DNA from 4 places in the Chryseobacterium sp. StRB126 genome. Region 4 is predicted to be linked to each of the others. Evidence: riboswitches for the same ligand, from Rfam matches in the RefSeq annotation. Region 4 holds a riboswitch; each other region holds the start of a gene.

Region 1 (3,158 bases), 1.2 Mb from region 4:
GCCTATTTCTTTTGCCTAGTCAAATATAATGTTAATATTGTTTCTGTTGGTTTTTAAAATTAAATATAATAATATATGAGAAATTTTTACAAAATGTCAATTAAATTACTTGCTGTTTGTTTCTTTTTTAATTTTAATATAGTTGAGGCTCAGCTTTCGGTAATGGGACTTGGGAATTATAATGTCGGTTCGGTTTCTGATAAAGGAGTGGTAAGCATGCAGACTACTGGTGGTGGAATATTTATGTGGACAGCAAATACAGGAATTGTACAAATAGGGACGATATCAAACGGATATCCGGCAGCTGGAAAAACGGTTGTTTCTAATGACGGAATGAAGATCGCATCCTCAGTCACAAATACTGTGACAAACTTTAATGAGATTTCAACGTATGATGTGAGCTCTGCTACATGGACTAATAGAGGTGGACTTGTGCCCACTGGTTGGGATGGCAGTGTAAGTTCTACATGGGGAATGTCTCCTGATGGCAGTGCAATTGTAGGACTGGGGTGGCTTACCGCAGCAAATGCCCATGCTGTAAAATGGGATGCAACAAACGGAGTGGTAGATCTAGGGAGTATGGTGAGCGGACGAAGCTCGAGAGCCAACGCAATAAGTGCAGATGGAACTGTTGTGGTAGGATGGCAGGATGAGTCTACAGGAACAAGAAGTGGTGCAAAATGGGTAGATGGTGTGGAAAGTTTCATTACAGATAACAACGGAAACAACGTAGGAGAAGCAGGAGCTGTTTCTACAGATGGCAATACAATAATTGGTTCGGCAAATCCAAATCCTTATGTATGGAAGGCCGGAACTGGACTAACATATATAACACACCCCAATGCTTCATTCTCTTTTAAAGGAGGAGCAACCGGAGTTTCGGGGGATGGAACAAAGGTTATTGGATTTTACAGGGCATTTGGAGCTCCGCCAATGTCTGGAGAAGGTTTCATCTGGACGGAAACGGATGGACGTCTTAATCTCAATGACTATGCAACAAGCTTAGGCATTAATACCAATGGGGTAATTATGGGACTTCCTTTGGCTATATCTCAGGACGGAAAAAAGATAGCTGGTATGGGAGTGAATGCGTCCAATCAAATGGTAGCGTTTTATCTCGATCTTACGGGATATTTATCAGTAAACGATGTTGTAAAAGATCAAAATACACTAGGAATTTACCCTAATCCGGTAGTTGATATTTTATATATTAAAGGGACCGGAAATATAGAAAAGGCAGAAGTTTATAATATGGTAGGGCAAAAAGTAAAATCGTTCACAGCTATGGAACATCAGATTGATGTTTCCTTTTTACCAAAAGGAAATTATATAGTACAGTTTTCCGAGAAAGGAGGGAAGCAGCAGAGTTATAAATTCATCAAGAAGTAAAAATTAGCAAATTTTAATAATAGTTATACCATGAATGGTTGTTTTCAATATTGAGAACAACCATTTTTTAAGCACTGAGATGAAAGAGTGGGTTTGTAAGTTTATACTTCACTATTTTCATCTTCAGGTTTCCTTATACCTGTTATAAAATTCATTTTTTGCCTAATACATTTAAAAAACTATCTTTGCAAAAATTTTGGTTTCCAGTATATTGGAATGAAAAGGGAATTGGGTGGAACTCCCAAACTGTCCCCGCAACTGTAAATCGCAATAGAAATTTCTGTAGACAGCCACTGTATAAAACGGGAAGGCACAGAAAGCGAAAGTCAGGAGACCTGCCAGAATAGTAATCAAATAAAACATATTGCTTTCGGAGGAAAAGTAGAAGGATATGGATATAAAAAGATCTCTAGTACTGTTTTTGTCATCTTATGGCGGCTTTCTTTTCGGGCAGGAGAAGGTTGTTGATACTATTTATATTTTCGACAGCCAGATGAACAAGGTGAAGCAGTTTCACCCTGTGAAAACAATTAATATTGAAGATGTAGAAAAGAACTCTAGTAATCTTTCTGAGCTATTAAGGTTTCAATCTTCCATTTATATCAAAGAAAACGGCCGTGGTGCTGTTTCTTCACCTTCTTTCAGGGGAACTTCAGCTCAACAGACAGCTTTTGTTTGGAATGGGATTAATATTAACTCTAATTTTTTAGGTCAGGGAGATATCAACAATATTGCCTTGTTTGGATATGACCAGATTGGAATAAAAGCAGGTGGAGGAAGTGTTACTTATGGTTCTGGGGCTATTGGTGGAAGTATTCACTTGAACAATAACCTTGATTTTAATAAAGGTTTTCATGGTTCTCTGTTTTCAGAAATAGCATCTTTTGGTACTTATAATAATTTTCTCAAAGGCTCGTACAGTAATGATAAATTCAGCTTTAAAGCTTCTGCAAACTATGCTGTAAGTACAAATGATTATGAGGTACCTGAATATGTAGTAGGCAGGACTTCATTTAAGAATATCAATGGAAGATATTACAATACAACCTTTAATATAGGAACTGCTTATAAAATTACGGATTCTCAGACTATTTCATGGCAAAGCCAGATATTTGATGCTTCGCAACATTATGTGATTTACGAGGAAAATGGTAACAGAACAAAGTATAAGGCAAATACTTTGAGAAGCATGATCTCCTGGGATATCAATAAAGTGAATCTCTCCAACAGCTTTAAATTTGCTTATACGGAAGATAATTACAGGTATTTTTCAGATATACATTCGCTTAAATCTAATGGAGCAGAAGGAAAGAATTATATCCTTAAAAACGATTTTAATTATTTTATAACTCCCAAAATCAATATCAATGCAATCGGAGAGTTCCAGGTGAATAAGGCTGAAGGTTATGAGATAGGAAGTGTAAGCCGGAACATAGGATCTTTAGCCGGAATGATAAAATATTTTGTTTCTAAGGACCTACGCTTTGAAGCAGGTATAAAGAAAGATTTTGTAGAAGATATCTCATCTCCGGTTCTGTATTCCTTTTCGGGAAAATGGAATGCTTTGAAATGGTATCATATAGGAGCAAGCTTTTCAAGAAACTTCAGATATCCTACTTTTAATGATCTTTATTGGAAGCCGGGCGGGAATCTGAATTTACAGCCTGAGACCTCCTTAAATATCGATATGGACCATGAGTTTAATTTTGGTGGTTTTAAGATTATTCTTAACCCATATTATATGGATATTAAGGATTTTATCAGCTGGC
Region 2 (3,158 bases), 2.6 Mb from region 4:
ACGTACAAATGACCATTGTAGAATAGTAACAGGACCTGTTAACATTCCTTTTACCCATTGATTGGTTTGAGATTGGGCATATTGAGACCAGTAAATCGTCATAGGTTCCGGGCGGAAAACGTCTCCAAAAATGATCGGAGGTTTTACACAACGGCTTCCATAGCTTTGTACCCAGCCATTTTTAGTGAAGATAAACCCTTTCAGCTGTTCTCCGAAATATTCCACCATATCATTACGCTCATATTCTCCATGAACAAGAACATCAATTCCGATGTTTTCCTGCCAGCGAATGGTTCTCTGGGTTTCCTCTTTTAATAAAGCATCATATTGCTCTGCCGTTAATTCTCCTTTTTTGAATTTTGCTCTCCAGCTTCTTACTTCAGCAGTTTGTGGAAATGACCCGATAGTGGTTGTAGGAAATAATGGAAGCTGTAAGGTCTTTTGTTGCTCTTCTTTACGGATATTGAACGGATTTTTTCTTTGTGAATCTTGTTCCGTAACAGATGCTGCTCTTAATTTTACTTCTTCATTATGGATGAGTGGAGACGTTTTTCTGTCTGAAATTGCTTTCTTATTATCCTCAAAATCCTGTAAAATAGGACTTTCAGAGGTTCCGGATGCCAATTCTTTAAGGGATACCACTTCTTTTACCTTTTGTTTAGCGAAAGCCAGCCAGTTTTTTATTTCGGGATCGAGACTGGTTTCAAAGTCTACATCACATGGTGAATGCAAAAGTGAACTTGATGGAGCGATGAAAACCCTCTCAGGTCCCAATTTTTCAACTGCTTTTGTAATAAAAGACAACGATTTTTCATAATCATTTTTCCAGATGTTTCTTCCGTCTACCACTCCAAGAGATAAGCTCAGGTTTTCAGGAATAGCATGAAGAACGTCTTCTAACTGTTCCGGACTTCTTACCAAATCAATATGCAACACATTGACTGGAAGCGAAACTGAAAGTGATAAGTTGTTCTTTAGGCCTTCAAAATAAGTGGCTATAATGAATTTCAGTTTTGGGAACAGTCTTCTAAGCTCAGCGTACACAAAAGTATAGGTTTCTTGTGCTTTTTCTGTAATATCTAATGCAAGGAAGGGTTCGTCAAACTGAATCCATTCAGCACCTTGAGCCTGAAGTTTTGATAATATCTCTACGTAAACAGAGAGTAGATTGTGAGCAAGATCCAGTTTATCAAATCCTTCTTCTTTTTCCTTCCCTAACAGTAAATAAGAGATCAGACCGATAATCGCAGGTTTTGCATTGATTCCTGCCTGTTTAGCACCAGCAAATTCATTGAAAATTTTATCTGAAGTAAGCTTAAACTGCTGGTTGTTATAAAATTCCGGAACAATATAATGGTAATTGGTATCAAACCATTTGGTCATTTCCATCGCTGTAATGTCCAATCCGTCTTTCTGATAGCCTCTGGCCATCGCAAAATAAAGATCCAGTTCAGAATTGTTTTTTTTAAGCGCTACTTCATGATAGCGTGTAGGAATGGCTCCTATTACCAGGCTCATATCCAATACCTGATCGTAATAAGAAAAATCATTACACGGAATAAGATCTATTCCGGCTTCTTTCTGAAGGTTCCAGTTCTGGCTGCAGATAGTTCTTCCTGCTGTAAGAAGTTCTTCCAAAACAATTTTACCTGACCAATACTGTTCGCAGGCTTTCTTAAGTTCTCTTTTGCTACCAATACGCGGATAGCCCAGAATGTGAGTTTGCATTTTTACAAATTTTAGATTACACTTTATTTTAAAGCTCTTTAAAATGCTTCGGAATGCTTTGTAGGGTAAGAAAATCTCTGAAGTCAATGATACAGGCAAATAATACAATTCTCCAAAAGGAAAATGCATTGCCAATATCATCTGTATGACTCAAAAGCTTCAGACCGCGAAAGCATTGTCAATTCAGTAAAGGCAGGTCTCCTGACTTGTAACAGTTTCCGTCATCCTTCCCGCTTTTGGCAGTGGATATCCAAGGACAGAAACCTTTGGTGTGTTACTTACAGTTGCGCGACAGCTCGTGATTCTCACACGATTCCCTATTAATCTACGTTAAGTAAAACCTTTCCTGTTTGATGAAGATGGTAAAGAACTGATCTATTATCAATATTAAGTTTAATAATAGATTTTAATTTTGTGTAAAATTACTTAAACAGAATATATATTCAATTAAAAGTGTTTTATTCGGTTAATATTGCTTTTAGTTTGTATTTTAACAGGATATAATTCTGTAAATTTGAATGATTTTAAACCTTAAAAGAATAATATTCTGTGGAACAACTTGATGATAAGGATATAAAACTGCTGAAACTGCTTCAGAATAATGCAAAACTGACGGTTAAAGAGCTTGCAAAGGAGATTAATCTGTCCCCTTCTCCTGTTTTTGAACGGGTAAAAAGGCTTGAACAGGAAGGTTTTGTGAAGAGATATGCTGCCGTTTTGGATGCTGAAAAGCTTAACCGTGGATTTACGGTATTTTGTCAGATCAAATTAAAGATTCATGATCGTTCGGTAGGCTATGATTTTGTAAAAGAAATTCTGGAAATTCCAGAAGTGGCGGAATGCTACAACATTTCCGGAGATTTTGATTTTCTCTTAAAGGTTCAGGTTCGGGATATGAAGCATTACCAGGACTTTGTTTTCAATAAACTGGGTTCTGTAGATTCTATAGGAAGTACACACAGTACATTTGTAATGGCTGAAGTTAAGAATAATCACGGCCTTACTTTATAGAGCGAATGTAGCTATGAACGTGTAACCAATAAATAGTGTTCCGAATCTGAATCTTGTCCATTTTTAGTAGATTTTTCATTCCACTTTGTTTCATTCCATTTAGAATGACAATGACAAGAACTCTACAAGGTATTTGCTTAAACTGCAAAAGGATATGTCCAAAAAAACAAAACCGCTCTTTTCAGAGCGGTATATTTTTAACTTTTAATGGAGCTGCTGATTAGCAAGTAGAACCACACTCTAATAATTTGATGTGGATTACACCATTAACTACACATTGTGTTTGGCATAAAGCGTTTCCAACAACGGTACCTACACCGCCGATAACACCACCTACTGTAGAGCCTACACCGCCGACAACACCACCAACGATAGTACCTACTCCTCCGATAACGCCACCAACAACGCCACCTAGACCA
Region 3 (3,158 bases), 1.4 Mb from region 4:
TTTTTCCAATGGAAAAAGAGGAGTTTGGAGAAAAGGCAGATTACGTAACTTCTATCATTCCCAGTGAGATTTTGAAGCAGGAAAGGCAGCATATTGAAGAAGTACGTATTGTAACAAACGGATGTTCAGGTTTATTGGGAGCAAAAGCTTTTAACTGGATGAGTTTATCCGTTGTAAAAGCATTTATGTTCTATCCTGAAACTGAGCCCAGATTCATAGGAAGTATGGCATTCAGTAAACTGATTTCAAGCCCGGTATTAAGCTTTCTGTTTCCAAGAGCTTTTGTAAATAAACATAAAGACCTTTTATTAATAGACGATATGAGAGGGAAAGATAGAAAAAGCCTCATCGACAATGCGAAATATTCTGAAGATAAAAATTTTGAACGCGAAGAAAACCTTTACTACAAGCGTAATGAAGGAAAAAGACTTAAATCACTCTTCTTTATGATGTCTGATGAAAGCAAGAAAAAGCAAACCGAGAAAATGATTGGAACAGGTCAGTTTTCTGTACAAACAATTGATAAAGTTGATATTTATACTCAACCTCAGTTTGTTTTCGACAAAATTCTCGCGAACGAAATTTATACAATGGATATTAATCAAATTAAAAAATAGTCTGTATACTGCTGAAAAGCATTTAATTTATATATTTGGAAATCTAAAATTTATTAAGATGATTTCAGTAAACAAAGCGTTTTATCTATCTGCATTCAGTATTTTTTCTTTAGCCTTCGTTAAAGGTCAGAACAAAGTTCCTTTTGGGGTTGTAAAAGCTGAAGAAGGATATGCCAATGTACGCGTACATAAGGATAACTACAGAAAAATTGTAGACAAGATCCGTATGCGTAAAGGGGATGTTTTTGTTTATGTAAAACCTGCTCCGGGAGAAACGGAATGGATCTGGATTAAATATCCTGAAAAACAAGACGAAGACAAACCGTTTGTACGCTATGAAACGCTTGACAAAGAGGGAATGGTAAATAAAGAACGTATCGCCTTTGTGGATCAGCTTCCAGCCTATACTCCTTCTAAATCTAAAAACGGAAGATCACTCATCTTCACAGATAATTCCGATCCTAAGATTCCTACCGCCCAAAGAAGCAAGGTTGTTATTGATGTGTATCCATCCAATGCCGGTTACCGCAAGAAGGAAAAAGACGCAGAAGGAAAACTTCTTACCATTGATAAAGTAAAGCCATGGGGAATTGGAAATGATCTTCCTGAAGGAATGACTGAGATCAAGTCGATCAGGCTTCAACAGCCTGGAAGAGGTTCTGTTTTTGTAAGAGAAGCTATTAAAAATATGTTCCAGCCTACCATGGACTTTAATAACGTAGGAGTAACTTCTTTAGACAATGACAATATCTTCCTTTATATGACTAATGGCACAGGAGAATACAGATATACTACTCTTTGGACCATCAAGAAGGGAAGAGTAATCAGCCAGATTATTTATCATAATCCGGAATAAATTCATTATTTTTGCACCGAAAAAGTTTACGCTTATTCATCACAGAAACTGGTTCTGCATAACCGCAGATTAAAAGGGAACCGTGTGAAAATCACGGACTGTCGCGCAACTGTAAGTAACTGAAGTCTTTATCAAAAGATCCACTGTGCGAGGCATGGGAAGGAGATAAATGATGTTACAAGTCAGGAGACCTGCCGATTTCTTAAACAAGAAACTTTCGCGATTTGAAGTTTTATTGATCTGATGGATTGTTTCAGGGATTTCCAAAGTTCCTGTCATTATTCTGTTGTTTTGATACGATTTCATTTCGCCTTAATTAATAATGAAATATGACTACAGAAGAAAGAATTGAAGCTGCCGAAACCAGAATCTTCAAAGCGGTTTTCCCTAACACAACCAATCATTACGATACCCTTTTCGGAGGTACTGCCATGCAGCTGATGGATGAAGTAGCCTTTATTGCAGCAACCCGTTTCGCAAGAAAAAGAGTGGTAACAGTAAGCAGTGACAAAATCGATTTTAAAAAGCCAATTCCTGCAGGAACAATCGTAGAGCTTATCGGAAAAGTTTCATACGTTGGAAAAACCAGTATGAAGGTAAACGTTGAAATCTACACAGAACAAATGTACTCTTACGAAAGAGAAAAAGCAATTGTAGGTGATTTTACTTTTGTAGCGATTGATGAATTCAAGAAACCAATCCAGATACTATAAATACAAAAGTTTCGGGCGGCCTTTGGCCGCCCGAAACTTTATATCCTTTTTACTTTAAAACTTTTTCTGTTTCCAGACTTCTGTTCAGCAGCAGTTCAAAAGCCTCTCCCATTTCATCTGATGCTCTGTTAATAGCATTTTCAAGCATATTTCTGATTTGCTTTTCGGTAACTCCAGCTTCCGTCCAGCTTTTTCCTGAAGTATGGGAATTCAGAATGAATGGCATAATTCTATCGATGGAACAAGCAAAAATTGCATCCGGAGTAGCTTCTTCTTCAAATTCAAGCCATAGGTTAAAGAATTCCGAACGTAAAGGTTCATCCAGAATTCCGAAGATCTTCTGTGCAGAAATCTTTTCTCTTTCAAACTTCCCTACCATAGCGGCTTCATCGAAAAGGAAAGTATCTCCTGCTTCAATCTCCACAAGGTCATGAATGGAAAGCATTCTAATCACTCTCAACAAATCTATATCCGTTCTATTTTTCGCATAAGGATAAAGGATTTGTGCTAAAATAATGATCTGCCACGAGTGCTCTGCTGTATTCTCTCTTCTGGAATCATCTGCATTATAATTTCTTCGCTGTACATTTTTCAGGGCATCTACTGCCAGGATAAAATCAATCTCTTTTTGAATCTTCATCTTACTTTTATCTATTGTATTGATCTGATGGATATACCTTGGTTCTGGTAGTCCATTTATTGTTTTTCTTTTCTTTTATAATAACTTTCACATAACCATCTTCGCTGCTGTCCTCTTCTTTTTCAAGCACCTTATCAAGTCCTTTTTGAGGAATTACTTCAAATTCTGTGGTGAAAAATCGGCAGCACCCATCCTTTCCAAAAGTAATGATACGTTTACGAACCGGATCTGTTTCAAAGAAATCAAAATAATTTGATCCCAGGTCGGTAAGTTCTTTACTTTTTACAAAAGCCATTCTGGTACTATTAAATACATACACATCATAAGATGCT
Region 4 (3,158 bases):
GTTAAATGTTGGGAGCCTGAAGATATTTTTATAGAAAGCTCTAAGGGTAAGTTCCGGTATAGAAGCAGGCTGATAGCTCATGAAGAAAGCAGGAGTCCATTCTCTTCTGTCATCAGGTTTGATATTCATTTTGACCTTTTCTGAAGTAAATGTACCTAACAAGCTTCCCAAGAATTTAAATCTGTTCCACTGATAGGTTGTGGCCAATGCAACCAGGCTTGTATAACGGGTAGGATAAGAAAAATTATACAAATCAGCATCAAGGTTATTGTACTGGAAATCTCCGTTTAAACTGACATCCCAATTAGGGGTAATTGAATATAAATTGGAAGAGGAAACATAAACCTCCCTTTGAATATAAGTATTTTTCGCAGGCATCCCGGATTGAGATCGTACCGTATCATTGAAATAAGTGTAATCATAGGCAAATTTTGCCTTCAGCTGTGTTTCAAACTTAGGAAACAGCTTTTTCCTGAAATTGGCCTGTACAAAATAATTTTCATCCAACATTCTTGCTCCTCTGGCCTTAAAGCGATTTTTCACAATAGGGGCAGGAATCCCACGGTTTGAAATATAACCATAACCTCGAATATTCCAGTTTCCGTTATTCAAAGTTCCATTCACAGATGTTTCAAAGCGTTTTGCTTTAATATCTGAATCATATCTTTTAGAAATGGTATCAGAAGCTGTTGTACCATTGGGAAACTTCCTGCCATAACGAAATTTGTAAAGACCATCGCTCTGGAGAAATTCTGCACTAAAGCTTGCTGCTATCCGTTTTGATATCTTCTGCTCTAACCGAAAAGAAGGATTAAATAAATCAATGGAGGCACTTTTGGCTCTTATGGTAAGATTGGTTTTTCTATTTCCTGTAAATACTGGTGTTTTGGGTTGTAAATAAATTGATCCTGATGACCCGAAGTCTTTTGCGGGTTGGAAAATCTCACTTTTCTGCCCGTTGTACAATGAAATTTCTTCCAGATCATCCAGAGAATATCTTCCCAGGTCTACCAATCCGTTTTGGGCATTACCTAATTGAATACCATCATAGAATACTCCTACATGCTGGCTGCCCATACTTCGGATATTGACGGTCTTCAAACCACCCATTCCACCATAATCTTTGATCTGAATTCCTGAAAAGTACCTCAACGCATCGGCAACAGAGTGGCTGTTCAGCCTTTCGAGCTCTTCGCCCTGTAAAGTCTGGGCCGGTAAGATCTCCTTAAAGTTCTTTTTGTAAATATTGACCGCCTTTATAGCTTCTTCTTTAATAGTATCTTTTTTCTTGGTTTGAGAAAACAAGAATTGTGATGTTAACACACTTATTGTGAAAACAATTTTATGAAGTTGAGATGTAGTCAGTTTTGCCACCATTAGCTCATTCAGGGATAATGATGACGCTAATGGATATAAGAAAAGCAATGACAAAGCACAGCATTTACTGCACAGCATCATTGTAGTCCTAAGCTTTATTCCACGAAAGCGTCAAACGTTTATTTATTCTGGCAGGTCTTCTGACTTACTCCATTTTTGAAATCCTTCCCATTCGTAAAAACAGTGGATATATTCTTCAAAAACTTTGGCGTGGAGCTTACAGCAGCGGGTCTGTTCCGGATTTTCACCGGATTCCCTTTTAAGAGCCTGTTACGGCTCACCAAATTTCGGCAAAGATATAAAAATCCTGCCAGATACAATGTGATGCAGAATAAAATGATTATCAATGCATAAACATGAAAAATCCCGTTAGCTTGTAACGGGATTTAAACAATCAATTTCTATTGGAGTTTCTTTGCTTATCTTTCACAAATTCACGGTCGCTCAAAGTTTTCATAAACAAGATAAGATTAGTCTTTTCCTGTTCTGTGAGAGGAATTGTGTTTCCATTGTTTTTAAAGATAGGATCAAGATTATCAGCATCCAGAACCCCTTTATCAAAATAATCAAGAACGGCTTTTAAAGTTGGAAACTGCCCGAAACTTCCATAAGGAGCCGTATATTCTACATTTCTTAATGAAGGAACCCTAAAGCTCATATAATCTTGCGGAAGACCTGTTACTCTCCCACGTCCTGCCTCATTGGTATTGGTATTTAGTGGAAATCCAATATTTCTGAAGCTCTGATCGGTAAAAAGCTCTGTGCTATGGCAGCTTACACATTTTTGTTGAAAAGTCCGGTACCCCTGAGCTTCGTTATCTGTAAAAGTTTCCCCTTCATTTCGTTTTACTTTATCATACTTGCTATTAGCGGAAATTAGCGTGTATTCATACTGTGCAATACTTTTATAAATTCTTTCCGGAGTAACGGTTTCATCTCCAAAGGCTTTTCTGAATAAATCTTTATATAGAAGATCATCCTTTATTTTACCAATGACTTCCAAAATAGAAGAACCCATTTCTTCATGAGTGATAATAGGAACCAGCGATTGGTTTTCCAATTGAAGAATATTCCCGTCCCAATTATAAAACTTCATAAACATCATGTTCTGAATAGTCGGTACATTCCGCAGCCCTACTCTATTCTGAATACCTATCGCCTGAACATTGTTATCCGCAAAAGCATTTCCCTGAATGTGACAGCTGGAGCAGGAAATGGTATTATCTGCACTCAGTCTTTTTTCATGAAATAGCTTCTCTCCCAGCTCCACCCCATATTTTGTAGGTCTATTGGAATTCACCGAAGTATTGAGCTCCGGAAACCCCAAAGGAATATTGAGTGATAATTGCGGATTATCAAGCGGAACCGGCTCATAATGATCGTTATTACAAGAGATTAACAGTATAAAAATCGCTAAAATACTTATTCCTTTTTCCATTGCAGCTGGGATAAATCTAGTTTTCAACACTGCTTACAGAAAACATTCCGGAAATATCACTGGAACCATTTCCACCTAAGTTATCCACAAACTTTATCATTTGATTGGCTGTATGGATATTCGGAGTGGCATTACCATCTGATCCTGTTCCGGTAACCAATACAATGGTGTTGATTTTACCTGTCAATAATTTATCAAAGTCTGCTTTAACAGTAATTTTAGGTGCTTTGTTATCTACTATTGCATTTTTAGGCAAGTCTAAGGTAACCTCCCTGTAGGCATCTACTCCCTGAGTAAAATTTCCTTCAGATCCTTTTATAGTACTTCCTGTATGGATAGACAT

What was found. Region 4 has a riboswitch for cobalamin ahead of CHSO_RS00740 (TonB-dependent receptor plug domain-containing protein). Riboswitches for the same ligand answer to the same signal wherever they lie in the genome.
Region 1: linked by a shared signal. The riboswitch ahead of CHSO_RS19925 (TonB-dependent receptor plug domain-containing protein) and the one ahead of CHSO_RS00740 (TonB-dependent receptor plug domain-containing protein) in region 4 are both predicted to bind cobalamin.
Region 2: linked by a shared signal. The riboswitch ahead of metE (5-methyltetrahydropteroyltriglutamate--homocysteine S-methyltransferase) and the one ahead of CHSO_RS00740 (TonB-dependent receptor plug domain-containing protein) in region 4 are both predicted to bind cobalamin.
Region 3: linked by a shared signal. The riboswitch ahead of CHSO_RS19235 (acyl-CoA thioesterase) and the one ahead of CHSO_RS00740 (TonB-dependent receptor plug domain-containing protein) in region 4 are both predicted to bind cobalamin.

The regions. Positions count from the first base shown of each region.
Region 1 covers NZ_AP014624.1:4,418,977-4,422,134, reverse strand. The annotation lists gene CHSO_RS19935 (T9SS type A sorting domain-containing protein) at 94-1,389, shown strand; cobalamin riboswitch at 1,570-1,747, shown strand; gene CHSO_RS19925 (TonB-dependent receptor plug domain-containing protein) at 1,781-3,158, shown strand, end outside.
Region 2 covers NZ_AP014624.1:3,046,996-3,050,153, reverse strand. The annotation lists gene metE (5-methyltetrahydropteroyltriglutamate--homocysteine S-methyltransferase) at 1-1,728, opposite strand, end outside; cobalamin riboswitch at 1,902-2,088, opposite strand; gene CHSO_RS13780 (Lrp/AsnC family transcriptional regulator) at 2,278-2,739, shown strand; gene CHSO_RS25965 (bacteriocin-like protein) at 2,960-3,158, opposite strand, start outside.
Region 3 covers NZ_AP014624.1:4,275,699-4,278,856, forward strand. The annotation lists gene CHSO_RS19225 (hypothetical protein) at 1-617, shown strand, start outside; gene CHSO_RS19230 (hypothetical protein) at 676-1,473, shown strand; cobalamin riboswitch at 1,506-1,687, shown strand; gene CHSO_RS19235 (acyl-CoA thioesterase) at 1,803-2,186, shown strand; gene CHSO_RS19240 (HD domain-containing protein) at 2,236-2,826, opposite strand; gene CHSO_RS19245 (XAC2610-related protein) at 2,834-3,158, opposite strand, start outside.
Region 4 covers NZ_AP014624.1:149,395-152,552, forward strand. The annotation lists gene CHSO_RS00740 (TonB-dependent receptor plug domain-containing protein) at 1-1,431, opposite strand, end outside; cobalamin riboswitch at 1,490-1,677, opposite strand; gene CHSO_RS00745 (cytochrome-c peroxidase) at 1,772-2,815, opposite strand; gene CHSO_RS00750 (MbnP family protein) at 2,832-3,158, opposite strand, start outside.